2 regions of the Streptomyces sp. NPDC098781 genome follow, and region 2 is predicted to be linked to the other one. Evidence: riboswitches for the same ligand, from Rfam matches in the RefSeq annotation. Region 2 holds a riboswitch; the other holds the start of a gene.
The links. Region 2 has a riboswitch for cobalamin ahead of ACIQWG_RS00475 (CoA-acylating methylmalonate-semialdehyde dehydrogenase). Riboswitches for the same ligand answer to the same signal wherever they lie in the genome.
Positions count from the first base shown of each region.

Region 1: linked by a shared signal. The riboswitch ahead of ACIQWG_RS30250 (energy-coupling factor ABC transporter permease) and the one ahead of ACIQWG_RS00475 (CoA-acylating methylmalonate-semialdehyde dehydrogenase) in region 2 are both predicted to bind cobalamin.

Region 1 is NZ_JBIWAK010000008.1:207,698-215,029, reverse strand. It holds gene ACIQWG_RS30265 (prolyl oligopeptidase family serine peptidase) at 1-218, opposite strand, end outside; gene ACIQWG_RS30260 (M20/M25/M40 family metallo-hydrolase) at 224-1,528, opposite strand; gene ACIQWG_RS30255 (M55 family metallopeptidase) at 1,521-2,354, opposite strand; cobalamin riboswitch at 2,433-2,641, shown strand; gene ACIQWG_RS30250 (energy-coupling factor ABC transporter permease) at 2,671-3,372, shown strand; gene ACIQWG_RS30245 (energy-coupling factor ABC transporter substrate-binding protein) at 3,369-3,719, shown strand; gene cbiQ (cobalt ECF transporter T component CbiQ) at 3,726-4,475, shown strand; gene ACIQWG_RS30235 (energy-coupling factor ABC transporter ATP-binding protein) at 4,472-5,338, shown strand; gene ACIQWG_RS30230 (APC family permease) at 5,452-6,948, shown strand; gene ACIQWG_RS30225 (universal stress protein) at 6,951-7,332, shown strand, end outside.
Region 2 is NZ_JBIWAK010000001.1:90,957-98,288, reverse strand. It holds gene ACIQWG_RS00480 (acyl-CoA dehydrogenase family protein) at 1-424, opposite strand, end outside; gene ACIQWG_RS00475 (CoA-acylating methylmalonate-semialdehyde dehydrogenase) at 432-1,955, opposite strand; cobalamin riboswitch at 2,145-2,326, opposite strand; gene ACIQWG_RS00470 (ECF transporter S component) at 2,382-3,200, opposite strand; gene ACIQWG_RS00465 (ABC transporter ATP-binding protein) at 3,197-4,825, opposite strand; gene ACIQWG_RS00460 (energy-coupling factor transporter transmembrane component T) at 4,822-5,997, opposite strand; gene ACIQWG_RS00455 (hypothetical protein) at 5,994-6,923, opposite strand; gene ACIQWG_RS00450 (prenyltransferase/squalene oxidase repeat-containing protein) at 6,920-7,332, opposite strand, start outside.

The sequences.
Region 1 (7,332 bases), on a different contig from region 2:
ACGTTCCACGGCGGGGGCAGGACGGACTCCTCGGTGCCGTCGGCGCCGCGCCGTACCAGCGTGCGCCGTCCGGCCTCCGTGGGCCGCGGCTCGATCCACCACGCCTCGTCACCCACGAACCCGACGTACTCGGGCCGCCCGTCGTGCGCCGCGGCGACGGCGGCGTCGATGGGCGAGGGCCAGGAACCGTACGCCAGCGTCCGCACTGTCTCCCCCACTCCGGTCAGGCCGTGCGCAGAAAGCGGTCGAGTACCCGCACACCGAAGTGCAGTGCCTCGACCGGCACCCGTTCGTCGACGCCGTGGAACATGGCCCCGTAGTCGTAGCCCTCCGGCAGCCGCAGCGGTGAGAAGCCGTAACCGGTGATGCCGAGCCGCGAGAACTGCTTGGCGTCGGTGCCGCCGGGCATGCAGTACGGCACCGTGTGCCCCTCGGGCGCGAACTCCTCGACGGCGGCGCGCATCTTTGCGTACGTCGGCGAGTCGAGCGGTGACTGGAGGGCCACTTCGCGGTGGTGGAACTCCCAGTCGACGTCCGGGCCGGTCAGTTCGTCGATGGTCGCGCGGAACTCGTCCTCGAAGCCGGGCAGGAACCGGCCGTCGACGTGGGCCACGGCCTCCCCCGGGATCACGTTGACCTTGTAACCGGCGTCCAGCATGGTCGGGTTGGCGCTGTTGCGGACGGTGGCCTCCACGAGCTTGGCCGCCGGGCCGAGCTTCTCCAGCAGTCCGTCCACGTCGTCGAGGTCGGCGTCGAGGCCGTGCAGCGCGGCGAGTTCGACGAGGGCGGCGCGGACCGTGGGGGTCAGGCGGACCGGCCACTCGTGGGCGCCGATCCGGGTGACGGCGGCGGCGATGCGGGTCACCGCGTTCTCCCGGTTGGGCCGGGAGCCGTGCGCGGCCCGCCCGCGTGCCGTGAGCTTCAGCCAGCCGGTGCCGCGCTCTCCGGCCGCGAGGGGGTAGATCTGCCGCCCGCTGCCGTCGTGGACGGTGAACGCGCCCGACTCGCCGATGCCCTCGGTGCAGCCCTCGAACAGCGCGGCGTGCCGGTCCGCGAGAAAGCCGGAGCCGTCCGCGGCGCTCGCCTCCTCGTCGGCGGTGAACGCGATCACGACGTCCCGGCGGGGCCGTAGGCCCTCGCGCGCCCAGGCCCGCACGACGGAGAGGATCATCGCGTCCATGTTCTTCATGTCGACGGCGCCCCGGCCCCACACGACGCCGTCGCGGATCTCCCCGGAGAAGGGGTGCACGCTCCACTCGTCAGCCCACGCGGGCACCACGTCCAGATGACCATGGACGAGCAGCGCGTCCGCCGAGGGGTCGGTTCCCTCGACGCGGGCGACCACGTTCGTGCGGCCCTTGACGCGCTCCAGCAGGGTGGGCTCCAGGCCCGCCTCCGCCAGCCGCGCGGCGGCGTACTCGGCGGCGGGGCGCTCCTGGCAGTCGCCGCCCCCGCGATTGGTCGTGTCGATGCGAATGAGGTCGGAAGTGAACGTAACGACCTCGTCCAGCGCCTGCCCGTCAGCCATACTGCTCCTCCACCGCGGCCGAGACGATCGTGGTGACCGCCTTGAAGGTACGGATTCCCTCGTACATACGCTCGCTGGTGTACGCCACCTTTCGCTCGCCGATACGTTCGACGCCCGGGACGACGGTGGCGGCCATCGCGAGGTGCTCGGCGTCGAACTCCACGGCCACGGTGAACGGGCCACCGTGTACCGGCTGCTGACGGACCGCCAGCCCGGCCGCCTCCTTCGCCGCCGCGCGGATGTCGGCGGCGGTCCTGGCCGGCGTACGGCACACGGCGGCGTACCGCGAGACATGGTCCTTGACAGCGACCTTCAGTGCCTCGGGCGCATATCCCAGCGCGTCCTCGCAGGCCACGTCGTCGCCGGTGACGAGGACGACGGGCACGCCGTACTCCGCGACGACGTGCGCGTTGAGCAGCCCCTCGCTCGCCCGTACGTCGTTCAGCCACACCCCTGTGATCGAGTTCGCCAGGTAGGTGTGGGCGAGGACACCTTCCATGCCGGCGCCGGCGTGGTAGCCGACGAACGCGATGCCGTCCACGTCGCCGTGCTGGACGCCCTCGACCATGGACAGCGACTTGTGCCGGCCGGTGAGCATCTCGGCCCGCTCGTCGAGCCGTTCGAGCAGCAGATTGCGCATGGTCCAGTGCGCCTCATTGATGACGACGTCGTCGGCGCCGCCGTCGAAGAATCCCCTTACCGCGGCATTGACGTCCGAGGTGAACATCCCCCGGCACCGCTCCCACTGCGGCGTGCCGGGCAGAACGTCCGCCGGCCAGGTCACACCGGTGGCGCCCTCCATGTCGGCGCTGATGAGGATCTTCATGCTCCGTCACGTTACGCGCCCGCGCCGGAACCCGCCACGAAGCGGACGAACGCCGCTTTCACGCCGCCGAGGCGTGCTTGTCAGCCACTGTGTCCGGGCACTACTGTCACCACGCCTTGGTGAACGGGAAATCCGGTGTGATGCCGGTGCGGCCCTCGCCACTGTGAATCGGGAAGTCCGGCTCCAGCCCGCACGGGCAAGCCACTGGGTCCTCGGACCCGGGAAGGCGGAGCACGGGCGTGTGGTACCCGTCAGCCAGGAGACCGGCCAAGGCGCGTCAACCATCCACGAGGTGCTGGAGAGGGTCTGCTGAGCCATGCACATAGCCGAGGGTTTCCTCCCGCCGGCGCACGCGGTCGCCTGGGGCGTCGCGTCCGCTCCGTTCGTCGTCCACGGAGTCCGTTCACTCACCCGTGAGGTCAGGGAGCACCCCGAGAGCACGCTGCTCCTCGGCGCCTCCGGAGCCTTCACGTTCGTCCTGTCCGCCCTGAAGCTGCCGTCGGTGACCGGCAGCTGCTCGCATCCCACCGGCACCGGACTGGGCGCCATCCTCTTCCGGCCGCCGATCATGGCGGTCCTGGGCACCATCACCCTGCTCTTCCAGGCGCTGCTGCTCGCGCACGGCGGCCTGACCACGCTCGGCGCCAACGTCTTCTCGATGGCGATCGTCGGACCCTGGGCCGGGTACGCGATCTACAAACTGCTGCGGCGCTACGACGTGCCACTGATGGTCGCCGTGTTCTTCGGGGCGTTCGTCGCCGACCTGTCCACCTACTGCGTGACCAGCGTCCAGCTGGCGCTCGCCTTCCCCGACCCGAGCAGCGGCTTCCTCGGCGCGCTCGGCAAGTTCGGCTCCATCTTCGCCGTCACCCAGATCCCGCTCGCGGTGAGCGAGGGCCTGCTCACGGTGCTCGTGATGCGGCTGCTGGTGCAGTCCAGCAAGGGCGAACTGACCCGGCTGGGCGTGCTCCTCGCCGGCAAGCGGACCCGCACCGAGACGGAGGCCGTGGCCCGATGAAGAAGAACACGAAGATCAACCTTCTGCTGCTGCTCGTGGTGGCCGCGCTGGCCGTGCTGCCCCTGGCACTCGGTCTCGGCGACCACAAGGAGGAGCCGTTCGCGGGCGCCGACGCCGAGGCGGAGACCGCGATCACCGAGATCGAGCCGGACTACGAGCCCTGGTTCACACCGCTGTACGAGCCGCCTTCCGGCGAGATCGAGTCGGCGCTGTTCGCGGTCCAGGCGGCCCTCGGCGCCGGTGTTCTCGCCTACTACTTCGGGCTGCACCGGGGACGGCGGCAGGGCGAGGAGCGGGCGCTGGAGCAGGCACCGGCCGGCGAGGAGCCGAAGGCCGACAAGGTCTGACGCATCATGCTGCCGATCGACGCGGCGGCGCACAGCAGTCGCTGGCGCCGCCGTCACCCCGTGGACAAGGCCGTGCTCGGGCTCGGTCTCACCGTCCTCGCGATCTCGCTGCCGCCCTGGCCGGGCGCCGCGCTGGTCCTGGTCACCGCGCTCGCGGTGCTGCTGGGCCCGGCGGGCGTTCCCGCGCGCCGGCTGTGGCGCGCCTACCGGGTGCCGCTCGGTTTCTGCGTGACCGGCGCGGCCACCCTGCTGGTCCAGGTCGGCGGCCCGGAGGGCTTCGTGTCCCTCGCCGACGACGGTGGGCTGCGGGCCGGGGAACTGCTGCTGCGGACCTCGGCCGCCTCCCTCGGCGTGCTGCTGTTCGCGTTCACCACGCCGATGTCCGACCTGCTCCCCCGGCTGGTGAAGGCGGGGGTGCCCGCACCCGTGGTCGACGTCGCCCTCGTGACGTACCGCATGAGCTTCCTGCTCCTCGACTCGGTGCGGCGCATCCGGGAGGCCCAGGCCGCGCGCCTCGGGCACACCGGCCGGGCCGCCGAGTGGCGCTCGCTCGCCGGGCTCGGCGCCACTGCCTTCGTGCGGGCGTTCGACCGGGCCACCCGGCTCCAGGCCGGGCTCGCCGGGCGCGGCTACGACGGCACGCTGCGCGTCCTGGTGCCGCGGGCCCGGGTCTCCGTCCCCTTCACGGCCGCCAGTTGCGTGCTGCTCGCGGCGCTGGTCGCCCTCACTCTCGTACTGGAGAAGGCCCTGCCATGAGCGAGCCCACCGCCCTGGTCGCCCTGCGAGGCGCCTCCTACGCCTACGAGGACGGCCCCGTCGTACTCAGCGGCCTCGACTTCGACGTGTCCGAGGGGCGCGCGCTGGCGCTGCTGGGCCGCAACGGCAGTGGCAAGACCACGCTGATGCGGCTGCTCAGCGGCGGGCTCCGGCCGCACGCGGGCCGGTTGACGGTGGAGGGTGCGCCGGTCACGTACCACCGCAAGGGGCTGACCCGGCTCAGGACGACCGTCCAGCTGGTGGTGCAGGACCCCGACGACCAGCTGTTCGCCGCGTCCGTCGCCCAGGACGTCTCCTTCGGCCCGCTGAACCTGGGTCTGCCCGACGCCGAGGTACGGGCACGGGTCGACGAGGCGCTCGCCGCCCTGGACATCAGCGCGCTGGCCGACCGGCCCACGCATCTGCTGTCGTACGGGCAGCGCAAGCGCACCGCCATCGCCGGGGCGGTCGCCATGCGTCCGCGCGTGCTGATCCTCGACGAACCGACCGCCGGGCTCGACCCCGACGGCCAGGAGCGCCTGCTCGCCACCCTCGACCAGCTGCGCGCGGGCGGCACGACGGTGGTGATGGCCACCCATGACGTCGACCTCGCCCTGCGGTGGGCCGACGACGCGGCGCTGCTGACCCCGTCCGGCGTGCGCACCGGTCCGGCGCCGGCGATGCTGGCCCGCACCGACCTCCTCCGGCAGGCCGGCCTGCGGCTGCCCTGGGGCGTGGCGGCGACCCGGCTGCTGCGCGCACAGGGGCTGCTGGACGACACGGCGCCCGGTCCACGCGACGCGGAGGAGCTCGCGGCCCTGACGCCGGCGCACACCACGCGCGCGCTCCCGGCCGACGGCTGAGACGGGTCGCCGTTGGGCACACGGGTGATGTCTTCCGCGACCGCGCAGCAAAGGCGGGGCGGTCCACACGGTTGCCTGTTTCATGAGGTCACGAGCGACCGAAGTGAGGCAGCATGGCCGACGGCACCATGGACACCCGCCCGCCCGAAGGGCTGAAGGCCGACGCGATCGGGTTCCTCGACGCACTCGTGATCGGCCTCAACGCCACCTCGCCCGCGTACTCGCTGGCCGCGGCCATCGGACCGGTCGTTGCCCTGGTGGGCGTCTACGCACCGGGCGTCATGCTCGCGTCCTTCGTCCCGATGCTGCTGATCGCGTCGGCGTTCTACTACCTCAACAAGGTCGACCAGGACTGCGGGACGACCTTCTCGTGGGTCACCCGGGCGATGGGCCCGTGGGCGGGCTGGCTCGGCGGGTGGGCCATCGCGATGACCGGCGTCCTGGTCGTCGGCTCGCTGGCGGACGTGGCGGTGACCTTCTTCCTGCTCGCCGTCGGGCTCGACAGCTGGGTGGACAACGAATTCGTCCGCCAGCTGCTGACGGTGCTGGTCATCCTGGTGATGACGGCGGTGTGTGTCATCGGCACCGAGGTGTCGGCCCGGGTGCAGAACACCCTCATCCTCGCGCAGGTCGCCTGTCTGCTGGCGTTCGCCGTGGTGGCGCTCTACCGGGTCTACGCCGACACCGGCACCCTCGACTCCGTCGATCCGGAGATCGGCTGGCTCGACCCCTTCGGCGCGGGAGGCGCCGAGCTGACGGCGGGTCTGCTGCTGGGCGTGTTCATCTACTGGGGCTGGGAATCGGCGGTCAACCTCACCGAGGAGGTCGAGAACTCGGCCACCGCTCCCGGCGAGGCGGGCGTCTGGTCGACGGTCATCCTGCTGGTGACCTATGTGTCGGTCGCGATCGCGGTGGTGGCCTACGCCGGGCCGGCGTTCCTGTCGGAGAACGCCGCGGAGGAGGAGTTCATCTTCGCCCTGCTGGCCGACGAGGCGATGGGCGGCTGGGACTGGGTGGTGCTGCTGGCGGTGTCCACCTCCGGGCTGGCGTCCACGCAGACGACGATCATCCCCGCCTCGCGCACCGCGCTGTCCATGGCCCGCCGGCACGCGCTGCCCTCCCACTTCGGGCACATCAACCCGCGGTTCCGCACCCCCGACGTGAGCACGTGGTGGGTCGCGGGCATCGCCATCGCCTGGTATCTCGTGGTCCGGCAGATCAGCGAGAACGCCCTGTTCGACTCGCTGACCGCGCTGTCCCTGCTGATCGCGTTCTACTACGCGCTCACCGGCATCGCCTGCGCGGTCTACTACCGGCGTCATCTCACCGAGAGCGTGCACAACTTCCTGCTGATCGGCCTCGGCCCGCTGATCGGCGCCGGGCTGCTCGTCTGGCTGCTGGTCGAGTCGATCGGAGACATGGCCGACCCGGCCAACTCCTACAGCGGTGTCTCGTGGTTCGGGCTGGGCCCGCCGCTGGTCATCGGCATCGGCATCGCTCTCGCGGGTGTGGTCCTCATGATCGTGTGGCGTCTGATGGCCCCGGCCTTCTGGTCGGCACGCCCGGAGGTGGCCGACCCCGATCTCGTACACGGCGACAAGGAGCACTGAAGATGCCGATCGTTCTCGGATACGACGAGTCCCCGGGCGCGGTCCGCGCGCTGCACGTCGCCATCGAGGTGTCGGCGGCGTTCGGCGAGCCGCTCGTGCTGGTCTACGGCGCGGCGGCGCCCGGCTCCGTCGGCGAGGAGTACACCGCGCACCGCGACGCCGTCCAGGAGGTCGGACGCACCGCCCTGGCGCACGCCGTCGCGGTGGCGGACGAGGCCGGTGTGCGGACCACCGTCGAGGTCCTCGACCAGAAGCCGGCGGAGGCGCTGATCGACGCCGCGACGCGCCACGGGGCCAGGTGCATCGTGGTCGGCAGCTGGGGTGAGAGCCCGCTGCGCGGTGCCCTGCTGGGCTCCACACCCCACAAACTGCTGCATCTGGCCC
Region 2 (7,332 bases):
CGGCGCGGGTGCGCAGGGCCGCGGCGTCGGAACCGGCGCCGGGTTCGGTGAGGCAGTAGCTCCCCAGGTCCTCCATGGCGCACAGGCGGGGCAGCCAGCGGTCACGCTGGGCGGTGTCGCCGTAGTGGTCGACCATCCAGGCGACCATGTTGTGGATGGAGAGATAGCCGGCGATGGACGGACAGCCGGAGGCGAGCGTCTCGAAGACGAGGACGCCGTCGGCACGGGAGAGCCCGGAGCCGCCCGACTCCTCGCGGACGTACACCCCACCGAGGCCGAGCCCGGCGGCCTTGCGCAGCACGTCGACCGGGAAGTGCTTGTCCCGGTCCCAGTCGAGGGCGTGCGGGGCGAGATGGTCCTGGGCGAAGTCCAGGGTGGTCTCGACGAGGGCCTGCTGGTCCTCGGTGAGCGAAGCGGTGGTCATGACGCGATCACCCCATGGTCGGGATCGTGAAACTGGCGCCCTCGCGCAGACCCTCGGGCCAGCGCGAGGTGACCGTCTTCGTACGGGTGTAGAAGCGGATGGCGTCCGGCCCGTGCTGGTTGAGGTCGCCGAAGCCGGAGCGCTTCCAGCCGCCGAAGGTGTGGTAGGCGACTGGTACCGGGATGGGTACGTTGACGCCGACCATGCCGGTGTCGACACGGCGGGTGAAGTCGCGGGCGGTGTCCCCGTCCCGGGTGAAGATCGCCACGCCGTTGCCGTAGGTGTGCTCGCTGGGCAGGCGCAGGGCCTCCTCGTAGTCGGCGGCGCGGACGACGGACAGGACCGGGCCGAAGATCTCCTCCCGGTAGATGCGCATGGCCGGGGTGACCCGGTCGAACAGGGACGCGCCGGCGAAGAAGCCGCCCTCGTGCCCGGGGAGGGTGAAGTCCCGTCCGTCGACGACGAGTTCGGCGCCCTCCTCGACTCCGAGGTCGACGTAGGAGCGGACCCGGTCGACGGCGTCCCGGCCGACCAGCGGGCCGAAGTCGGCGTCCGGGTCGTCGCTGCGGCCGATGCGCAGTGCGGCGATGCGCTCCTTGAGCCGGGCGACCAGGGCATCGGCGGTGGCCTCCCCGACCGGTACGGCCACCGAGATCGCCATGCAGCGTTCGCCCGCCGAGCCGTATCCGGCGCCGATCAGCGCGTCCACGGCCTGGTCCAGATCGGCGTCCGGCATCACGATCATGTGGTTCTTGGCGCCGCCGAAGCACTGGGCGCGCTTGCCGTGGGCGGCCGCGGTCGCGTAGACGTGCGCGGCGATCGGCGTGGAGCCGACGAAGCCGAGGGCGGCGACGCGCGGGTCCTCGAGGAGGGTGTCGACGGCTTCCCGGTCGCCGTTGACGACGTTGAGCACGCCGGGCGGCAGCCCGGCCTCCAGGAAGAGTTCCGCGAGGCGGAGCGGCACGGACGGGTCGCGTTCGGAGGGCTTGAGGATGAAGGCGTTGCCGCAGGCCAGCGCCGGGGCGGCCTTCCACAGGGGGATCATCGCCGGGAAGTTGAAGGGGGTGATCCCGGCGACCACGCCGAGCGGCGAGCGCAGCGAGTGCACGTCGATGCCCGTGCCCGCGTTGTCGGTGAACTCGCCCTTGAGCAGGTGCGGGATGCCGGCGGCGAACTCGACGACTTCCAGGCCGCGTTGGAGGTCACCATGCGCGTCGGCCACGGTCTTGCCGTGCTCGGCGGACAGCAGCCGGGCCAGCGCGTCCTTCTCCTGCTCGACGAGTTGGAGGAAACGCATCAGCACGCGGGCGCGGCGCTGCGGGTTCCAGGCGGCCCACGCGTGCTGTGCCTCGGCCGCGTCGGCGATGGCCGCCTCGGTCTCGGCGCGGCTCGCCAGCGGTACGCGGGCCTGGACGCGGCCGGTGTTGGGGTCGTACACGTCGCCGTGGTTCCCCGACGTTCCCGGGGTGTGCTTGCCGCCGATGAAGTGGGTCAACTCGCGCACGTCGGCGCGGTCTTGTTCGCGGACCATCGATGCCTGCTCTCGTCAGGTGGGATCCGGGGACGGCACGCCTGGCCGGCACCCTCAGGACGCTCGTGGCGTCGGGGTGCGGGGCGGCGTGAGATCGCGTATGGCTCGAAGCCCGTCAGGGAGCGAGGGGTTCGCCAGGGTCGTGGGTGCGCACCGGTGCCATGCGTGTCTGCTCCATCCTCGTGGACAACACGGAACAAATCCCACGGCCGGTATCCTGACTCCCGGATCGGCGCGCGCCGTCCGCCTTCCCGACATCCAGCTCGTCAGTGGCGTAACGCTCGACGGCGTACTCCCCGGTCACAGTGGCGGGACCGCGCCGGACTCACACCGGCTTCCCTGCACCGCGGGCCTTCTCCCACGAATATATAGTTGGACGTCCTAGTAAATCCAGCCCTCGCAGGTATGCGATGACGTCATCGCAGGTCAGCGTCGGTCGGAGGGAGCCGTTCGGGGGTCCGCGAAACGTACGGGCGCGCGGAATCGCGCCTTGCGCGCGGCCCTTCGGAAGGTGGTGAGCACCGCCGGACCGGCGAGCATGACGCACACGAAGTTGGTGACCGCCCGGCCGGTGTCCCAGCCCAGCGAGGTGGCGATGTCGAAGGCGACGTAGCGCTGCCACTGCTCGGTGAACGGCAGACCCGGCAGGTAGGCGATGGAGCTGTTCGGGTCGAGCGAGAACGGCCAGAAGGACAGATTCAGCAGAAAGCCGAAGAGATAGCCCGACAGCGAGCCGTACAAGGCGAGCAGCAACACCTCACGACGGCCCGTCGCACGGGGCAGGAATCCGGCGAGCATCCCGACGAACGCGCAGCCGAACATCTGGTACGGCATCCAGGGCCCGACTCCGCCGGTGATGAGCGCGGAGGTGAACAGCGAGGTGCAGCCCAGGGTGAAGCCGAAGCCGGGACCGTAGACGCGGCCGGCGAGGACAAGGACGAAGAAGACGGTCTCGATGCCGGCGGTTCCGGCGCCGAGCGGGCGCAGGGCGGCGTTGACGGCGGACAGCACCCCGAGCATGGCCAGCGCCTTGGAGTCGATGCCTCCCTCGGCGATCTCGGAGAGGATGACGCACAGGACGAGCACCAGCAGCACGCCGAAGATCAGCGGCGGGGCGTAGTTCGAGCCGAACTTGCCCGGCGCGACGACGAACGGCCAGAAGAACGCGACCAGTCCGAGGAACGCGGCGAGCGTCATGACGACGCCGGCGCGGGCAGTCAGCCGGATGGCGGCGGCGTGCGTCATGGCAGCTCCCCGCGGACCTGGTCGACGGTCAGATACGGCAGTGGCGCGAGGATCTTGGTGGTCTGCGGGGCGAACACCGGCGAGGCGACGATGACTTCGGTGGTCGGACCGTCGGCGACGACGTCTCCCTCGGCCATGACGACGACCCGGCCGGCCGCGCGGGCGGCGAACTCGACGTCGTGGGTGGAGATGACGACCGCCCGGCCTTCCGCCGCCAGGGCGTCGACGATGGCGATCAGTTCCGTCTTCGCGCGGTAGTCCAGACCGCGGGTGGGCTCGTCCAGCAGCACGACCCTGGGCGCGGCGGAGAGCTGGATGGCGAGGACCAGTGCCAGCTTCTGCCCCTCCGACAGGTCGCGGGGGTGCGTGGCGTCGTCGATGCCGGGCGCGAGCCGGTCCAGCAGGCCACGCACCGGCGACTCGGTGCCGGACTCGGCGTCCGCCTGGTCGAGTTCGGCCTTGACACTCTCCAGATAGAGCAGATCGGCCGGGGTCTGCGGGACCAGTCCGACGAGCGTGCGCGCCTGCGCCGCGGGCACCGTGTGCGGATCGGTCCCGCCGCCCGCCCCGGCACTCCCCGCGCTCACCCCGACCTTCCCGGCGCTGCGCCGCCCCGCCCCCTGGAGAGCCCACAGCAGGGACGACTTCCCCGAGCCGTTGCGGCCCATCAACGCCGTCACCTCGCCCGTGTGCAGATCGAGATCGACCTCGCGCACGGCGGCCACGCCCTTGTACGCGACCGTGACGCCGCGCGCGGTCAGCAGCCGGGTGCGATCCCCGGCCGGCTGCGGGCGGACCGGTGCCGGCTCGTGCCCGGCCAGCCGCGCCCGCAGAGGTGCCGCGGCACGGCGGGCGTCGCGGATGGACAGCGGCAGCGGGGACCAGCCCGCGGCTCGGCCCAGCTCGACGATCGGGGGCGCGATGTCCGACGTACGCAGGATGTCGGCCGGCGGTCCGCTCACGACCCGGCCGCCGCCCGGCAGATGGACGATCCGGTCGGCGTACTGGACGACCCGTTCCAGGCGGTGCTCGGCCATCAGGACGGTGACGCCCAGGTCGTGGACGAGCCGGGTGACGGCCGCCAGGACCTCCTCGGCGGCCGTCGGGTCCAGCGCCGACGTCGGCTCGTCCAGCACCAGGACCCGCGGATGCGCGGTGAGGACCGAGCCGATGGCGACGCGCTGCTGCTGGCCGCCGGAGAGTTCGTACAGGGCGCGGTGGCGCAGATCGGCGAGGCCGAGCAGGTCGAGCGTCTCCTCGACACGCTTGCGCATGGTCGCCGGAGGAATCGCCAACTGCTCCATCGCGTACGCGAGTTCCTCCTCGACGGTGTCGGTGACGAACCCGTCGATCGGGTCCTGGCCGACCACGCCGACCACGTCGGCCAGTTCGCGGGGCGGGTGGTGGGCGGTGTCACGGCCGTCGACGGTGACCCTGCCGTACAGGGTGCCGCCGGTGAAGTGCGGGACGAGGCCGTTCACGGCGCCGAGCAGGGTGGACTTGCCGACACCGGTGTGACCGACGACCAGGCACAGCTCGCCCTCCTCGACCGTGAGGTTCACGTCGCGCAGGGCGGGCCCGTACGTGTCGTCGTACTGGATGGTGACCTGGTCGAAGGTGATCACTCGGGTTCGGCTTTCGTGGCGGGCCGGTGCGGGCCGGGCGGCGGGGACAGCAGGCCGGCGGTCCCGGCGAGCAGGATGGCGGCGGTCGGCACCAGGGGCAGGGTGGGCCAGGTCAGCGGATAGAAGGAGGGGTTGAGTGCGGCCGGGTCGTAGCCGAGGTTGGCGAGCAGCAGGACCGCCGCGAGCAGACCGCTGCCGGCGACCGCCCACTCCGGCAGGCGCCAGGGGTCGGGCCGGTAGCTGGTGCGGGTGACCCGACGGCCGCCGAGCCGTAGACCGGCCACGCACAGCAGCGCCCCGCAGCCCATGGCGGGCAGGCCCAGGAAGGCGGGCGCCGTCGCGTCCAGCAGGCCGTACGCGCCGGCACACAGCCCGCACATGCCGAGCAGCATCAGCGCCCCGGTCGCCCGGCGGGAGCGGCGGGTGGCGGTGCCGGCCCGGCCGTAGCCGCGCGAGTCCATGGCTGCGGCCAGCCGCAGGGAGCGTTCCAGAGCGTCCTCCAGCACGGGGACGACGATGCCGCGCAGGGCCCGGCGGCCCTTGGTGCGCCCGGCTCGCAGCTTCCGAGCCCGAGCGACCCGCTGGACACTGTGCACCAGCTGCGGGGCGACGCTCAGCGCGACCGTGACGGCCACCCCGAGTTCGTACAGCGCACCGGGCAGGACGCGCAGCGCACGCTTGGGGTTGGCGAGGGTGTTGGCGGCACCGATGCAGCACAGCATGCACGCCAGCCGCAGCCCGTCGGTCGCGGCGGACAGCAGGGCCTCCAGGGAGACCGGCCCGCCGATCTGGATGCCCGCGTACCAGTCGGGGGTGGGAAGGTGCGGCAGGGAGAACAGGAAGTGGTCGTGGGGCGTGATGCCGGTGGCGAAGACGGCGCGGAAGACCACGCGGATCGCCACGACCGTCAGAGCCAGGTACAGGTAGTACTTGAAGCCGCGCGCCCAGGGCGCCTCGGTGCGACGGGCGGATACGACGTAGCCGAGGACGGCCAGCACCAGGAACAGCAGCAGCGGGTTGTTGGTCCGGCTGACGGCGGTGGCCAGCGCGAGCGCCCAGATCCACCAGGCCATCGGATGCAGCATGCGCGGCAGGCGCCGGCCGCCCCGGTCCGGTTCGGACACGGAAAGGGGCGGCGCGGCGTCGGCAGTCGTGCGGGCCACGCCGGTCACTCGGTACGGCGGCGTCGGCGGGCCGCGTAGACGGCGGCCCCTCCGATGAGCACGACGAGCGAGGCGCCGGTGACGACGGGCAGGATCGAGCCGGCGTCGTGCTCGGCGTCGGCGGCCGGTGCGGCATCGACCACCTTGGTGCCGGGACTGGGCGCGGCGGCCGCGTCCGCGGGCGCCGAGGTGCTTGCCGAGGGGGTGGGCGAGGGCGAGGCGCTCTTCGTCGGCTTCCGGTCCTTGGGGGCCTTGGGCTTCTTCGGCTTCGCCGACGAGGACCTGGCCGACGGAGGCGCCGGCTGCTCGGGTGCCGGACCGGTGTCCACGTCCGGTGTGAGCTCAGGGGCCTGGTCGTCGGAAGGCGGCTTGCCCCCGTCGCCTTGCGGGCGCGTGTTGTGGGCGCGGAGCTGATCCGGGGAGACGGTGGGCCGTCCTTCCGTGCCCTCGACGTTGGTGCCCCCGAACTGCCACAGGTCGACGCTGCCCGGCTTGGGCTTGTAGAGCATGGCGCCGAGCTGGCTGTACTCCCAGTCGTTGTCGCCGGGATCGGCGTGCCAGTACGACCAGTAGGCGGACGCCGGCGGCGTGAGGACACAGTCGTCCTCGGCCGGGGTGGGGAACTGCTTGCCGTCGCGGTAACCGCTGTAGCCGATCCGGCAGATGAACGCCGGGCCGTCGTGCCCGGTCCCGGTGGTACGCCAGCCGCCCTGATTGAGGAGCTCGTATCCGGTGGTGGGCGTCGTACCGCAGGAGCGCAGGATCGGCCCTCCCCAGTGGCTGAGGTCGACGGCGAGGACGGCGCCGGAGGTGGTGGTGCAGCGGCCCATCGGCTGCGGGTCGGCGGCGGCCGGGTCGGCGGTCGCGCCGAGGGCGGCGGCCGTCAGGGAGAGGGCCGCGACGAGCCGGACGGCGGTTCGGAAGCGGGTCGTCATGACCGCTCCTCCGCCACGGCCCGGCGTCGGGCCACGACGACCGTCCGCCAGCCGGCGCCCACCAGCAGCGCCGCGACGGCCCCGAGGGCGGCGACCTGGACGCCGGTGGACGCCAGGCCGCCGGACGAACCCTGGGCGCCGGTGCCGCCGGCGCTCCCGCCGGTGCCTCCCGTGTCGCCGGGCGTGACGATGTCCGGAACGGTTCCGCTCGGGCTCGGCGTGGGCTGCGGCGACGTGCCGTCCAGGCTGCGCTCCAGCTCACCGAAGGAGATGCCGGTGGCACCGCCCACCGCCTGGGTGGAGGCCCGCAGGTCGGAACCCTGCTGGCCTTCCTCGGCCACGTCGAAGCCGCCGTCGGGGTTCTGCCGGGCGGCGAGGAACTTGCGTGCGTCGGCGATCTCGTCGGCGT